Regions from separate parts of the Solwaraspora sp. WMMB762 genome, predicted to be linked through region 1. Evidence: riboswitches for the same ligand, from Rfam matches in the RefSeq annotation. Region 1 holds a riboswitch; each other region holds the start of a gene.

Region 1 (3,862 bases):
GGTCCGGCCGTACCAGCATGTCTTCGACCGACTACGGGCAGAATCCCTGTCACCGGCCGACTCGGTGGCGATGCTGCACGACCTCGCCCGCCAACTGGACGGGCGAGACGCGGGCTGATCGACGTCGACCAGCCCGCTGGCGACCGCAGCGGCGGCCGGGCCCGCTCACCGCCGGTCGGGCACCCACGGTTCGATGGTGACCGGCTCGGACAGACCGGCCAGCCGGGACATTTCCCGGGCCCGCATCAACGCCCGGCTCACCTGGCCGTACTGGCGTTCGTCGTCGGTGCTGAACAGCAGCAACAGCAGTCCCTGGTGACGGCCCCATAGTTCGTACGCCCGCGGCCGCAACCGGTCGCCGAGCCAGGCGACCGCCACCGGCACGAACGCGGCCGCCAGCATCGCGAGGTAGGCACCCGCGCTGACCTCGTCCAGCCCGCGGGTGTAGCCGACGGTCACCGCGACCGCCGTCAGGGTCACGGCGGTCACCGCGATCACCCGGCCGGTGAGCCGGTCGCGGGCGCCCCGCGCGGTCCGGAGTTCGGTGAGGTCGCGGACGGCGAACCGCCGGCCGGCCACGACGAACCATTCACCGGTCACGCAGATACCGGGCTGCCGGTAGAAGGTCCGTCCGACACTGGAGCCGGGCCGGGCGGGCACCGGGGAACCGCGTCGGGGTGGGGTCTGGCGAGTAGCACGCATAGCTGCCTCCGAAGGGCTCGTGCGGCGCTTGACCTTGCGGGTCCATTGTGCAAACAGCAAGCTACTCGATGGAAGGTAGTCATTCTGCCACCTAGCAGAATGACGTACGGCAGGCCGCGTCCTGGATGGCGAATCGGACCTTTTGCACCTATTTATCCAGATAGCTTACTGACGACAACCGCGCAGACCGACTAATGACGCATTATTCGCAATTGATCAGGCGCTGTCCAATGACGACGCGCCGCAGTCAACCGGTCACGCGAAGGCAATAGGAATGTTGCCCAGAGCAGCCAACCGTCACATTCAGTAACCATCAACGGACTCCGGCCAGTTCCATGCCACGGATCACGATCGCAGCACTTTCCGGGTCGCGACCCTTGCGGCTAAGTTGGACCGGCTGGTCCGGTCGCCAGTCGCCGGGAAGCGGTGACGCCGGTCCAGTGCCGCCGAATCGCCGTCCCGAGATTATCTGACGTTACAAACAGTGATCTCACGGTTGCGATCCGGGGACCCATCGGCAACTGGGGTGAATCCGCGGTCCACCGCGGTAGGGCGAACTTCCCGCCCGAATCCGTCAGCTAACCCGGTAGGCGGCGAGGAAGAAGGGTTCTGCGTTCTTGTCAACAGCGCGGATTCTGCTGCGCACCCTGATGCTGACCGGCGTAAGCCTCGGCCTGGTGCTACCGGCTACCGCCGCGACCGCCCAGCCGACGGTCAGCGAACTCACGCAGCAGATCGACAAGGAATCCGAAGAGCTGGCCAAGGTCGTCGAGTCGTACAACCGGCTCAGGGAGGAGGCCAAGGCCACCCGGGCGGCGGCCGAGGAGATCGACGCCAAGCTCGGCCCGCTGCAGGCCGAACTCGCGGCGGCACAGACCGAGGTCGGTCAGATCGCGGTCAACGCGTACAAGACCGGCGGGTTGAGCACCGCGACCGCTCTGCTCGACGGCACCTCCGGCAGCTTCATCCACCGGCTCGGCACCCTCGACCACCTGGCCCGGGACCGGCAGCAGCGGCTCACCGAGTTCACCAGCACCCAGCTGACCTACCTGGCCGAGCAGGAGAAGCTGCAGGCGGCCCTGAAGAAGCAGGACGCCCAGGTCAAGGAGCTCGCCGACCGCAAGAAGAGCATCGAAGCCGACATCGACGAGCTGATGGACAAGCGGGAACGGGCCTACGGTGCCGCGAGCGAGACCGGCTCGTCGTACACCGGGACCGTCCCGTCGGTGTCCGGTGCCGCCGGCTCGGTCGTCGAGTTCGCGTACGGGGCCATCGGCAAGCCGTACGTCTGGGCTGCCAGCGGCCCGAACGGTTACGACTGCTCGGGCCTGACGCTTGCCGCGTGGCGTACCGCCGGCAAGAGCCTGCCGCACAACGCGGCGATGCAGTGGGACGTGGTCGCGAAGATCAACCGTGGTTCACTGCAGCCAGGTGACCTGGTGTTCTACAACGGTCTCGCCCACGTCGGCCTGTACGTGGGCGGCGGCCAGGTGATCCACGCACCCACCTTCGGCCGCACCGTCGAGCTGGCCAGCGTGGACATGATGCCGCCGTACGGCTACGGCCGGGTCCGCTGACCCGGTCGCTCGCCCGACACTGCCGACGGCCCGGCATCCGCTAATCGCGGATGCCGGGCCGTCGGCAGTTTGTCAGTTCGTCGGCAGTTTGTCAGTTCGTCGGCGGGCTGTCAGTTCGTCGGCGGATCCGGTCGCCTGCGGTCAGTTCGTCAGGCGGCCTGCAGCCCCTCCGCCCGGGCCAGCTCCCGCAGCCGGCCCAGCGCCTGGATCTCCAGCTGACGGATGCGCTCACGGGACAGCGAGAAGCGCGACGCGACCTCGGTCAGCGAGTGCTCCCGCCCGTCCTCCAGGCCGTACCGGGCCCGCATGATGCCGGCGGACCGGTCGTCCAGGTGGTTGAGCAGGCCCTCGATCCGCTGCCGCTCCAACCCGGTCAGCACGATGTCCTCCGGCGACGGTGCGTCGCTGTCGGCCACCAGGTCGCCCAGGTTGGTGTCGCCGTCGTCGCCGACCGGGGTGTCCAACGACACCGTGTCCTGCGACCACCGCACCAGCTCGTGCACCCGCTCGACCGGCACGCCGAGCGAGGCGGCGATCTGCTCCGGCTCGGGGTCCGAACCGAGCTCGCGGGTCAACTGGCGGGCGACGTTGCGCATCCGGTTGACGTCCTCGACCAGGTGCACCGGAAGCCGTACGGTCCGCTCCTGCTGGGCGATCGCCCGGCTGATGGCCTGCCGGATCCACCAGGTCGCGTAGGTGGAGAACTTGAAACCACGCTCGTAGTCGAACTTCTCCACCGCGCGGACCAGACCGGTGTTGCCCTCCTGGATCAGGTCCAGCATCGGCATCCCGGACCGGACGTAGCGGCGGGCGATCGACACCACCAGACGCAGGTTGGCCCGGATGAACAGGTCCTTGGCCCGCTCGCCCTCGACGACCAGCCGCTCCAGCTCCTCGCGGCTCACCCCGGCCCGCGGCACACCCTGCTCCAGCAGGTGCTCCGCATACAGGCCGGCCTCGATCGCCTTGGAGAGGTCGACTTCCCGGGCCGCGTCGAGCAGCGGCGTACGGGAGATCTCATGCAGGTAGACGCCAACGAGGTCCCGCTCCTCGGCGACCTCGTCGGTCCGCAAAGCCATCGTCTTCTCCACGTTGCTCACGGTCCCCTCGTTAACCCCACGTCGTGCCCTGTCACCTGCGATGCGCATCTCCATCAGCCTCTCCCCCGTCACGTCCGCCTCCGATCCGGCGAACCTGATGTGGCAGGCCCCGCCGTATGGCGCCGACACCTGCACAACAGATGAGACGCGTCAGGGATTCCGTCTCGTGAGTCGAAGCTGACACGATTGCCTGAATAATTGCTGTGAACGGGATTGGCGTTTCCTGCCAGGCTCCTCGATCGCCGCGCTGCGTCGGGCCGGCCGACTGCCCGATTCATTGAGGTCGGCGGGGTGTGTGGCAGGCTTCCAGCACACCACGACACCGGGCAGGGCGCAGCGATTCCCGTCACTACCCCTCCTGCGATCCTCGTCACTGCCCGCCGGTCGGTTGGTCCTGGCCAACGCCGGTTGGTTGGTCCTGGCCAGGAGTACGGCCCGAGCGGGGTGCACGGTTCATCACCTCCCGACAGACACCGGCCTGCG
Region 2 (3,862 bases), 4.2 Mb from region 1:
GCGTTCGGTGACCTGGCGGACAACGGGCCGACGATCGCGGACGTGGCGCTGCTGGACGAGTTGGACGAACTGCTCGGCCGGCCACCGCAGCCCCGCCGCCGGCACCGGGATCCGTTCCAGGTGACCGGCGGGGTGCGTGAGGTGACGACCTTCGCCGACCGGGACCGGGCGGCCCGTGCCGCCGCCCGGGAGCGGCCGGCCGACTACCGGGAGTACGCCCACGTGGTGGTCGACGAGGCGCAGGACGTGTCGCCGATGCAGTGGCGGATGATCGGGCGCCGGGGCCGACTCGCCTCCTGGACGGTGGTCGGGGATCCGGCGCAGACCGCGTGGACCGGGAATCCGGCCGAGCTCGCCCAGGCCCGGGACCGGGCGTTGGGGCGGCGGCCGCGGCGGGAATTCCAGCTGACCACGAACTACCGCAACCCGGCGGAGATCTTCGAACTGGCCGCCGAGGTGATCCGCGAGGTCGCTCCGGACGCCCCGTTGCCGACGGCGGTCCGATCGACCGGGGTGGCGCCGCGCCGGGACCGGGTAGCTGCGGCGGTGCTGCCGGCTGCCGTCCGTACCGCGACCGCCGAGATGCTGGCAGCCGTGGAGGGGACGGTCGGCGTCATCGCCGCGGTGGCCCGGCGGGACGAGGTCGCCGGCTGGCTCGGCGAGCTGGCGACCTCCCGGCTGCAGGTGGTGTCGAGCCTGCAGGCGAAGGGCATGGAGTACGACGCGGTGGTGCTGGTGGCCAGCGAGGAGATCCGTGCCGAGTCCGAGGCCGGGGTGCGCACGCTCTACGTCGCGCTCTCCCGGGCGACGCAGCGGCTGGTCACCATCGACCCCGACCCGGAGTCGATTGCACATATTGCTATGTGAGCATTAGTCTACTGACGAGACGCCGGGCAACGGAGGGTGGCAGGCGTGGGAGTCGGACACGATCACGGCGCCGGGAGCACCGGCCAGCGACACTACGGGCGTCTCTGGGCTGCCTTCGCCCTGCTGGCGGGCTTCATGGTCGTCGAGGCGGTCACCGCGCTGGCCACCGGCTCCCTGGCACTGCTGTCCGACGCCGGGCACATGTTCACCGACGTACTCGGCATCGGCATGGCGCTCGCGGCGATCGCCGCGACCCGGCGACCGACCGGGGAGCCGCAGCGCACCTTCGGCCTCTACCGCCTCGAGGTGCTGGCCGCGCTGGCGAACGCCGTACTGCTCGCCGGGGTCGCGCTCTACGTCCTGGTTGAGGCGGCCCGCCGGTTCGCCGATCCAGAGCCGGTGACGGTCGGCCCGATGCTGGTGGTGGCGGTCGCCGGACTGCTCGCCAACATCGTCGCCTTCGCCCTGCTGCGCCAGGGGGCCAGGGAGAGCCTCAACGTACGGGGCGCCTACCTGGAGGTACTCGGCGACCTCCTCGGCTCGGTGGGGGTGCTGGTGGCCGCCACGGTGATCGCCACCACCGGCTGGTGGTACGCCGACCCGCTGGTCGCCGTCGGTGTCGGGGTGTTCATCCTGCCGCGCACCTGGCGGCTGGCCCGGGCCGCGCTGCGCATCCTGGTGCAGGCGGCGCCGGAGCATGTGGAGGTCGCCCGGGTCCGCAGCCGGCTGGCCACCGTGCCGGGCGTCTGCGACGTGCACGACCTCCACGTCTGGACGCTCACCCCAGGCATGGAGGTGGCCTCGGCACACCTGGCCGTGACCCCGTCAGCCGATGTCGGCACGGTGCTGCGGGACGCCCGGACAGCCCTGCACGACGAGTTCGGTATCGAGCACGCGACGCTGCAGATCGAGCCGCTGGCCCCCGCCGACTCCTGTGGACCGGCCGACTGGTGATTAGCAGATGCTTAAGTTTCGTGACCTTACCGCGACGTTGACAGCTACGATATACGTATATTTCTGTTTTTTCCAGACATAACATGGCTATCGATACCGGGACGGCAACCCGGGGAACCGGTAGTGTCGGCCCCGGTCTCCGCTCGGGCGGCGCCCCTCCGGCGCCTGCGGAGGCCGTCGCCTAATCGCCGTACGGCGAGCCGGGGAACCACGTACCTGGGGTGCATCCGCGTCACGCGGTAGGGATCTTCCGTCCCGAACCCGTCAGCTAACCCGGTCGGCGGCTGACGGAAGGAATGCACAGTGTCACGCACAGTCCACAGAAAAACCCGATCCGCGTTGTTGGCGGCGTTGACCGCTGCCCTGATGGCCGTCACCGGCACCCCGATCGGCTCGCCGGCCGGAGCCGCCCTGCCCGCGAACCGGCCCGACCGGGTCGACGACGAGGGAGGCACCGACAGCCTGCGCAAGGAGCTCGATGCGGCCTCGAAGGGCTGGATCGACGCCAAGGCGGCGCTCGACCACTCGAAGGGCCGGCAGAAGAAGCTGTCCGAGCAGCTCGACACGGTCGGTGCTGAGCTGGAGCAACGAAACAGGAACGTCGGGCACATCGTCGACCGCGCGTACCGCAACGGCAGGCTCGGCCCGGTCTCCGCGTTGCTCAACAGCACCTCACCGGAAGGGTTCATCGACCGGGCGGCGGCGCTGAGTGCGGTGACCGCCAACGAGGAGAAGCAGCTCCGCGAGCTGTACCGCACCCGCGACCAGGTGACCAGGTCCAAGGCTGCGATCGAGCATGAGATCCGGGAGCAGCAGAAGCAGGTCACCATCATGGACCAACGCCGGAACCAGGCGGAGCGGGCCTTGGCCGTCGCGGTCGCCGCCGAGAAGGAGGCGGAGGAACGGGCGAGGCAGCAGGCGGCGGAGGAGGCCGAGCGGGCCGCCGCCAGCGGATCCTCCGGCTCAGGATCCTCCGGCTCCGGGTCGTCGGGATCCGGGTCGTCCAGCGCGTCGGCGACCCCGGCCCCGCGCAACGCCAACGGCTCCTGGCCGGCCGAGTCGTGCAACGTCGACGACCCCACCACCTCCGGCTGCATCACGCCCCGTACGCTGCACGCCCTGAACCAGGCGAAGGCTGCCGGCTTCACCCGTTACGTGTCCTGCTTCCGCAACGGCAGCTCCGGCGAGCACCCCAAGGGCCGGGCGTGTGATTTCGCCGCCCAGCCCAACGGCTTCGGTGGAGTGGCGACCGGCGGTGACAAGAGCTACGGCGACAACCTCGCGAACTACTACATCAACAACGCCGACCGGCTCGGTGTGCTCTACGTGATCTGGTACAAGCGGATCTGGCTGCCCAGCAGCGGCTGGAAGACGTACAGCGGTGCAGGCGGCGACCCGTCCAGCGACCACACAAACCACGTGCACCTGTCGGTGTACTGACGTCGCGCGTACGGGGGCGGACGGCCACATCGGTGGCCGTCCGCCCCCGTACGGCTATGCACCGACGCCCCTCCGGCTCGACGGTGATCCCCCCGAATCGGGGTAGCGCATTCCCGGAGGACGATTCCTATCAGCATCGATAATAGATGCGCGGGAGCCTCGGGCAGCACCGAAAGACCGATCGGCATATCAACCGACGGCCACCGGCATCCACGCGAGAGCGCTCTACCACCACGCAGTCACACCCGGCTCACGCAGGGCACATTGCAGCTCGCGAGGCCGAGAGAGCGCTCTCACAGTTAGATATATAGCAGCAGCGGTACGGCTGTCAACAGACCGCGACGACCCCGTACCGGATGCACGAAACTTCATGTCGAGATATTGACAGGAGCCCGTATGTCTGATGACCTCCTGGCAATAACTCATTAATGGGCGTGAAATTTTTCGCGATCGTGGACCGCGCCCGACCCAACCCGGAGGCACCATGAACCTGTCGATCCGTGGCGCGCGAACAGGTCGTACGCCGCGCCGGATTCTGGCAGCCACCACCGTGACGGCGCTGGCCGCCACCGGACTAATCTTCGGCGTACTGCGCACCGCC
Region 3 (3,862 bases), 2.0 Mb from region 1:
TGGCCAGGCGGGGCTCGTCGGCTGCGAACTCGGACCAGGTTGCCATGCGATGATTCTATCGAACATGTGTACGAAGAGATAGTGGGATCGCCCGGGAGCGCCGATCCGGGTAGGTTCCGGCCAGGAGACCGGCCGCGCGGTCGCACCGGCCACACGGTCGCTATCGTGTGACGATGCTTCTCTCCGACCGGGACATCGTCGCGGAGACCAAGACCGGCGGACTCTCCCTCGAGCCGTTCGAACCCTCGCTCGTCCAGCCGTCGAGCATCGATGTCCGGCTCGACCGGTATTTCCGGGTCTTCAACAACCACCTGTACACCCACATCGACCCGGCCACTCGGCAGGACGATCTGACGTCCCAGGTCGAGGTGCCCAGCGGTGACCCGTTCGTACTGCACCCCGGTGAGTTCGTCCTCGCCTCCACGCTCGAGGTCGTCTCGCTCGGCGACGGCCTGGCCGCCCGACTGGAGGGCAAGTCGAGCCTGGGTCGGCTGGGCCTGCTGACCCACTCCACCGCCGGCTTCATCGACCCCGGCTTCTCCGGTCACGTGACGTTGGAGTTGTCCAACGTGGCCAACCTGCCGATCAAGCTGTGGCCCGGGATGAGGATCGGCCAGTTGTGCATCTTCCGGCTCTCGTCGACGTCCGAGCATCCGTACGGGTCGGCGGTCTACGGATCCCGGTACCAGGGGCAGCGTGGACCCACTCCGAGCCGGTCCTGGCAGCGGTGGCGCACCTGGCCGACCAGCTGAACCGGCTGGGCTGTTGGAGAGCCGGCGCACCGGCGGCGGAGAGGCGAAAGGCGCCCTCCCAAGCCGGGGGGAGACATGGGAGGGCGCCTTTCCGGTGGCCGGTGCTGCCGCTTGACGGGGGGATCAGCGGCACGCGCCAGGCCATGGGGAGGAGTGAGGTCTAGCCGGGCCTGCCGTAACTGTGCACACTCGAACCGATCTTGCGCATCTGCACCGGTTCACCCGCCTGGGAGGCGTGCACGATCCAGCCGTTACCCACGTACATGCCGACGTGGGAGAGCCCGCTGTAGTAGAAGATGAGGTCGCCGGGGCGCAACTCGTCCCGGCTGACGTTGGCGGTCACCTGACGCTGCCGGGCGGCGTTGTGCGGCAGCGAGACGCCGGCCTGCGCCCAAGCGGCCAGGGTAAGACCCGAACAGTCGTAGCTGCCCGGTCCCGCTGAACCCCAGACGTACGGCTTGCCGATCTGCGCACAGGCGAAGGTGACCGCCTTGCCGGCCGCCCCGCCGGGGTAGGTCGCCGGGCAGGGCGCGGGACGCAGCGAGCCGAGGGTGTTGGTCGAGCCGTACGCCTCCAGGCGCAGGTCCTGCAACCGGTCAACCTCGGCGTCGATCTCCTTGGCCTTCGCCGCCAGCTGAGCCTCGGTGCTGGTCAGCTCGACGATCAACTCGTCGAGCGGGGCCTTCTTCACGGCGTACTCGTTCTTGAGGTCGACGACGGCCTGCACGTCGCGGGCCTGCCGCCGGGCGAACTGGTCCAGCAGCTCGAGCTGGTCGGCGAGGTGGGTCGGCTTGCCATTGGTCAGGATCGCGTTGAAGACCGACGGACTACCACCCTTGTACGACCGGGCGGCGAACTCGCTGACCCGATCCATCGCCAGGTCGATCTGGATCTGCAGCGGCTTGATCTTCTTCTGCAGTTCGTCCGCCTGCTTCTTCTTGGCGGCGAGGTCCTGCCGTACGGCGTTGTGCCGTTCGATCGTCGGTTCGAGCTCGGCCCAGACCTCGTCGATCTGCGACTCGATTTCGGCGACGGTGGGCTGCGCCTGCGCCGGCGCTCCGACCAGCAGCAGACCGACGCCGGTGGTGGCGGCGATCAACGCGGTGAGTACTCGGCTAGGGTCGTGCGGCGTTTTTCGCCGATGGTCACGGCTGGACCACCGGAGGTATCGCCGAGGGGCGCTCGTAGCCACCGGACTCCTTCTCCCCAGACCGCCTACCGGGTTAGCTGACGGGTTCGGGCGGAAAGGAGACGCCCTACCGCAGGTGGCCTGCGGATTCACCCCAGGAGTGCCGTGGGTCCCCGGCTCGCCGTCAGACGGCGATTAGGCGGTGTCAGGCCGAGGTCAACCCGGTTGGTTGACGTCCTCCCGACTCGACGATCCCCAAGGGTAGAGAGCGGCGTTCTCGCTACGCAAGCGAGAACATGGACTATCTCATTGAGTACGCAGACGATTGCGTATCGTGCATAGGCTGCCATCGTTCAAGCGTTCGAATTTTGCCGGGCGGACCGGCCCGTTCATACCGGTCCGCCCGTACGTTCGGCCGACCAACGCGCGCCACTCAGATTGCCTCGGCGGGCTGGCTGACCTGCCGCGATCAGCCGACCCGCTTGAACCCGGCGAGCGGCATGTTGTCGATGTTCTCCATCTGCACGGGTTGACCCGCGCGGGGAGCGTGCACCATCAGGCCATTACCGATGTAGATCCCCACGTGATGCAGATCACTAAAGAAGAATACGAGATCCCCGGGCTTGGCGTTGGCGCGGCTGACCGAACTGCCCTGATTCCACTGAGTTCCGGTGTAATGCGTGAGGCTGACACCGGCACTTGCCCAGGCGTACTGGGTCAGGCCGGAACAGTCGAAGGCGTTCGGCCCGGTGGCACCCCAGACGTACGGCTTACCGAGCTGTGCGCACGCGGTGCGGACCGCGGTTCCGGCGGCTCCGCCGACCGACACCGCCGGACACGGGCCGGAGGCACCGGATCCGCCGGTGTAGCCGGTGGACTGGTACGCGGCGTTGCGCGCCCGTTCCAGGCGCTTGATCTCGGCGTCGATGGTCTTGCGCTGCTCGGCGAGCGTCTTGTCCTGTGCCTGCTGCTTCGTGATCAACTCGTCCAGCGTCTGCCGTTCGGCGAGATAGCGGTCCCGGGTCTCCAGAACAGCGGTGATCTTTTCCTGCCGACGCTTGGAGATTCGGTCCAGCACCACGAGCTGATCCGCCAGGCTGGTCGGTGATCCGGTCCGGAGCAGGGCGTTCAGTTCACTCGACGGCCCGGTCCGGTAGTAGCGGTTGGCAACCTCGCCGATCTCGTCCGCCGCCAGGTTGGCCTGCAGGGACAGGGGGCGGATCTTCTCGTCGAGCGCGGCCGCTTTCTTCTCGTTGGCCTTGAGCTCGCTGTGCACCTTGTTGTACTGCTCGATGACCGGTTCCAGTTTCAGCCACTGGGCGTCCAACTCGGCTTCGATCTCAGCCAGCGTCGGCTCGGCGTGGGCCGGCCCAGCCGGGGAGACCAACGCGATTACGGCGAGCAACAGTGTGATCGCACTGCGCCGCAAGAGCCGTAAAGGTCGATGCTCTCCGCGTCGATATCGGGACCCACTGTGACGATGGATGTGCGAATTTGCGAGCGCACGTGCCATTGGCAGCGACTCCTTCAATGGTTCGATCGCTGGGGCCTCACGGGCGGGGGGTACGGAGGCCGACATCCGCAGCGGTCGGTGCATCACCTTATTGGAAAGCGCGGTGTTCGTTCAAGACCGCCTGCCGCCTCTGCTTCCTCCGTGGCAACCGCTCGGCGCCGCCCGCAGCACTGCTTCTCCCGTAGCAGCTGCTTCTCCCGCAACTACCGCTTCTCCTGCGGTCACCGGTATGGGCGGTTAGCGTGATGACATGGAGTCGCTCAGCCTCGCGGAGGAGCTGGTCCTGCTCAGCTATGACGATTCCGGGACCGCGACCGTCGCTTCCCCAGAGCTCGACTACGCCGTCGCCGGGGCGGTGTTGTGCGACCTCGCCGTCGGCGGGCAGATTGCGATTGACGCAGACGGCCGGGTGCTGGCCGACGACAGCCCGACCGGCGGCAACCCAGCCGACGACAGCCAGGCCGACGA
Region 4 (3,862 bases), 1.3 Mb from region 1:
GCACCCCGCAGGACCACTATCCGCTGCTGCTGCACTACCCGTACTTCGATCTGTACCGCAAGCAGGTGGTCAAGCAGGCCGACCTGGCGCTGGCGATGCACTGGCGGGGTGACGCGTTCACCGAGGAGGAGAAGGCCCGCAACTTCGCCTACTACGAGCGGCGTACGGTGCGGGACTCGTCATTGTCGGCGTGCACCCAGTCGGTGATAGCCGCGGAGACCGGACATCTGGAGCTCGCCCACGACTACATGGGTGAGGCCGCGTTGATGGACCTGCACGACATCAATCGCAACACCCGCGACGGCATCCACGTGGCCGCCCTGGCCGGGGCGTGGCTCGCGCTGGTCGCCGGCTTCGGGGGGATGCGTGACCACGGCGGGGAGCTGACCTTCGCTCCCCGGCTGCCGCAGCGGATCAACCGGCTGGAGTTCGCCATGATGTGGCGGGGCCTGCGGCTGCGGGTGGCGGTCCAGCACGACGAGGTGACCTATTCGCTGCGTGACGTCGACCCGAACGCCACCGTCGACCTGACCCACCACGGCGAGCCGATCACGGTGGCTGCGGACAAGCCGGTCACCCGGGCGATCCCGCCGGCCGGTCCGGTCGGTCCGCCGCCGCAGCAGCCGACCGGCCGGTCACCGGTGCGCCGGTCGGCGCGTACCGACTGACGGCGCGTACCGACTGACGGTTCTTCGCGCGGTGCCGGACCGGCCCGGCACCGCGCGAAGCGAGGTCAGGTCACAGCAGGGACAGATGTACGTGGTTGGTGTGGTCGCTGTTCGGGTCGCCGCCGGCACCGCTGTACGAACTCCAACCGGTGGTCGGTGACCAGAACTGGCGGTACCAGATGACGTACAGGATGCCGAGCTTGTCGGCGTTGCGGACGAAGAAGGCGGTCAGGTTGTTGCCGTACAGCCGGTCGTCGCCGAAGGCGTCGCCGCCGAACCCCTGCTGCTGAGCGGAGAAGTCGCAGGCCCGCCCCTTGGGGTGCTCGAACGGTCCGCCGGGGCGGAAGCAGGAGACGAAGCGGGTGAAGCCGGCCTTCTTCGCCTCGTTCAGCGCGTGCATGGTGCGCGGCGTGATGCAGCCGCTCGTGGTGGGGTCGTCCAGACTGCACGACTGGGACGGCCAGGAACCGTCCGAGTTACGCGGAGCCTGGGCGGCGACCGGCGAGGTGGCCGAGACGAACCCGTTGGTGGCGACCGCGCCGACCAGTTGCAGGGCCTTTTCGGCCTCTTTCTTCTGGCGGGCCATCGCTTCGAGTTGCTGTTCCTCGCGGGCCACCTCGGCGTCGATTGCGGCGACCGCCCGGGCGGCCTGTGCGCGGGCCTCGTTGAGCTCCCGGATCCGCTTGTTGTCGTGCATGGCGATCATGTCCAGGCCTTCGGCGCGTTCCAGCAACGCGTCCGGGTCGGCGCTGTTGAGCAGGACCATCACCGGGGTGATCCGACCGAGACGGTACGAGTTGGAGGCGACCTGGCCGATCTGTGGGGTCAGCGCCGCTATCCGTTCCTCGACCTTTTCCAACTCGAGGTTGAGCTTCAACTGGCGTTTGCGGGACTCGTCGACCGCCGCCTTGGCTTCGACGTAGCCCCGGCCGGTCGATTCGAGCACTTCGCTGAGCAGTGGCGGGGCGCCTTCGTCGTCCGGATCCTGAGCGGCGGCCGGCGACGCTACGACGAAGCCGGCGAGCAGGGCGGCGACGGCGGCGAGGGCCGCGGCCGTCGGAATCCGCCGGCGGAGGGGTGCGGTCATCCTGTTCCTTTCCTTGGCCGCCGACCGAGTTAGCTGACGGGTTCGGGACGGAACGATCCCTACCGCTGGCGCGGATTCACCCCGGTGGAAACGTGGTTCCCCGGCTCACCCCGGAGGGTGATTGGGCGGCGGTCACCGCCGGCACCGGTGGGCGCCGCCTGGCGGAGACCGCCGGCAAGCTTACCGGATCGGTCACCGGCATCAACACCTCGACAATCCTGACTGAGCTGGAAAAATCCGTTACCGGGCAACGACTTTCGGTGATGTCCACTTTCTGCGTTCGGCGGCGTACGACAAGTCGTCAGGCGGGCCGGATTCGCTGCGCCGAGGTTAGCGGCTGACTACAGTGCGTATGAGGAAAAGCGGGAAAGTCGTAGCGTCGGACGGATCTTCGGTGAGAGATGACGATTCCCCGGTTGGGCCGCCGGACGCCGACAGCGTGGTGGTGATCGGCCTCGGCCGGTTCGGTGGTCAGGTCGCCCAGTCTCTGCTCCGCCTCGGCCACGACGTGCTGGGCATCGACGAGCATCCCAAACGGGTGCACCGCTGGTCCGAGCGGCTGCCGAGGGTGGTCGAGGCGGATTCGACCGATGACCAGGCGCTGCGCCAGTGCGGCGTCGCCGACTACCCCCGCGCGGTGGTCGGCATCGGCTCGGACGTCGAGGCCAGCATCCTCACCGTGGTGGCGCTGACCGAGCTGGGTGTCCCGGAGGTCTGGGCGAAGGCGATCACCGCCAAGCACGGCCGGATCCTCGCCTCGGTCGGCGCGCACCATGTGATCTTTCCGGAGGCGGCGATGGGTGACCGGGTGGCCCACCTGCTGGCCAGTCGGATGCTCGACTTCATCGAGTTCGACGACGGGTTCGCCATCGCCAAGGTCTGCGCCCCGCCGGACGCCGCCGGCCGGACGTTGGCCGAGTCCCGGCTACGTCAGCGGTACGGCATCACGGTGGTCGGGATCAAGGAGCGGGACCGGCAGCTGAGGTACGCGGGACCTGAGACGTTGATCCCGCCGGATGCGCTGCTGATCGTCGCCGGGGCGACCACGGCGGTTCAGCAGTTCGGCCGGTGAACATGGGCGTGACCGCCTCATCACACCTTCATTTCGTGAGCTGATCAGCCGCCGGACTTTCGCAAACTCGTGACTCAGGCTACAGTCCCTGCATGGGAGCGCTTCCATCGATGGATGTGCCCCCGCTGAAGTAATCGACGCGTGGCGCGGCGATGGCGACATCACCGTGTCAACCGCACAGCTCCCGAGGCTGGCGGCGGGCCAAGCCCGGACTCCGCCGCCAGCCCGCGCACCACCTGTCGAGAGGAGGTGGAACCAGAGCCACTCGCGTGGCCCGGCTCCCGCGCGTCACGCACGACCTGGACGCCAGACCGCTCGTGCGTGTTTAGCAACTGATGGTGGGGACGGGGGTTGCCCTCCCCGTCCCCACGCTAGTCCTCGATTGTTACGGCGGGGAATCGCCGACAAGTCAGGACCGCGACGCCGGTCCGTCCGACAGCGCTGCCCGGCCTGCCGATGCATCGGCAGGCTTCGTTGTGTATGGGGCCTGGGGCAGCGGCTGGGCTGCCGCGTCCGGTCTGCGGCAAACGGTCGGACCGACCTTTCCGTCGCCGCGTAAGGCTTCGATGCTCGTCGATCGGTAGTGAGCAAGCTCACAGTCGGTCGATCTGCTGGTCGCGACCGGACGGTCCGGTCACGCGCCGCCGGCGCGGTGGTGCCCGACTAGTCAATCGACAATCATGGATATCAATGTCGCTGGTCCGTCCCGGCGGCCGCACCGAAAGCGAGATGTCCATGCCGCAACCGCCGCACCGCTGCCGCCGGGGGATCCGGCGCGATCCCAACCACACCCGACGCCGGCTCGGCGTCGCGGTCGCCGCCGCACTGCTCGGCCCACCCCTGCTACCGGCGTCCGCGGCGCTCGCCGCGGCGGACACCGAGCCGCCGACCACCCCCGGCACCCCGACCGTCGCCGAGATCAGCACCACCGACGTCACCCTGGTCTGGACGGCGGCCACCGACGACGTCGGGGTGACCGGCTACCGGAATGCGGGCCAGTGCTCCGGCCTTCAGGCCGGGGGTGAAGGCCCGCGC

Evidence for each region. Region 1 has a riboswitch for cyclic di-AMP ahead of ACN27J_RS30195 (NlpC/P60 family protein). Riboswitches for the same ligand answer to the same signal wherever they lie in the genome.
Region 2: linked by a shared signal. The riboswitch ahead of ACN27J_RS10925 (coiled-coil domain-containing protein) and the one ahead of ACN27J_RS30195 (NlpC/P60 family protein) in region 1 are both predicted to bind cyclic di-AMP.
Region 3: linked by a shared signal. The riboswitch ahead of ACN27J_RS20770 (NlpC/P60 family protein) and the one ahead of ACN27J_RS30195 (NlpC/P60 family protein) in region 1 are both predicted to bind cyclic di-AMP.
Region 4: linked by a shared signal. The riboswitch ahead of ACN27J_RS23970 (coiled-coil domain-containing protein) and the one ahead of ACN27J_RS30195 (NlpC/P60 family protein) in region 1 are both predicted to bind cyclic di-AMP.

Annotation. Positions count from the first base shown of each region.
Region 1 is NZ_JBMHMD010000001.1:6,705,013-6,708,874, reverse strand. Features, by position in the region: gene ACN27J_RS30205 (DUF5753 domain-containing protein) at 1-118, shown strand, start outside; gene ACN27J_RS30200 (DUF6232 family protein) at 166-702, opposite strand; cyclic di-AMP (ydaO/yuaA leader) riboswitch at 1,178-1,309, shown strand; gene ACN27J_RS30195 (NlpC/P60 family protein) at 1,320-2,279, shown strand; gene ACN27J_RS30190 (sigma-70 family RNA polymerase sigma factor) at 2,429-3,421, opposite strand.
Region 2 is NZ_JBMHMD010000001.1:2,475,905-2,479,766, forward strand. Features, by position in the region: gene ACN27J_RS10915 (HelD family protein) at 1-867, shown strand, start outside; gene ACN27J_RS10920 (cation diffusion facilitator family transporter) at 913-1,821, shown strand; cyclic di-AMP (ydaO/yuaA leader) riboswitch at 1,990-2,120, shown strand; gene ACN27J_RS10925 (coiled-coil domain-containing protein) at 2,188-3,261, shown strand; gene ACN27J_RS10930 (glycosyl hydrolase) at 3,746-3,862, shown strand, end outside.
Region 3 is NZ_JBMHMD010000001.1:4,667,787-4,671,648, forward strand. Features, by position in the region: gene ACN27J_RS20760 (pyridoxamine 5'-phosphate oxidase family protein) at 1-46, opposite strand, end outside; gene dcd (dCTP deaminase) at 174-752, shown strand; gene ACN27J_RS20770 (NlpC/P60 family protein) at 913-1,851, opposite strand; cyclic di-AMP (ydaO/yuaA leader) riboswitch at 1,950-2,093, opposite strand; gene ACN27J_RS20775 (NlpC/P60 family protein) at 2,351-3,394, opposite strand; gene ACN27J_RS20780 (GOLPH3/VPS74 family protein) at 3,645-3,862, shown strand, end outside.
Region 4 is NZ_JBMHMD010000001.1:5,356,146-5,360,007, forward strand. Features, by position in the region: gene ACN27J_RS23965 (glycoside hydrolase family 65 protein) at 1-668, shown strand, start outside; gene ACN27J_RS23970 (coiled-coil domain-containing protein) at 739-1,755, opposite strand; cyclic di-AMP (ydaO/yuaA leader) riboswitch at 1,758-1,893, opposite strand; gene ACN27J_RS23975 (potassium channel family protein) at 2,150-2,827, shown strand; gene ACN27J_RS23980 (hypothetical protein) at 3,518-3,862, shown strand, end outside; gene tnpA (IS200/IS605 family transposase) at 3,838-3,862, opposite strand, start outside.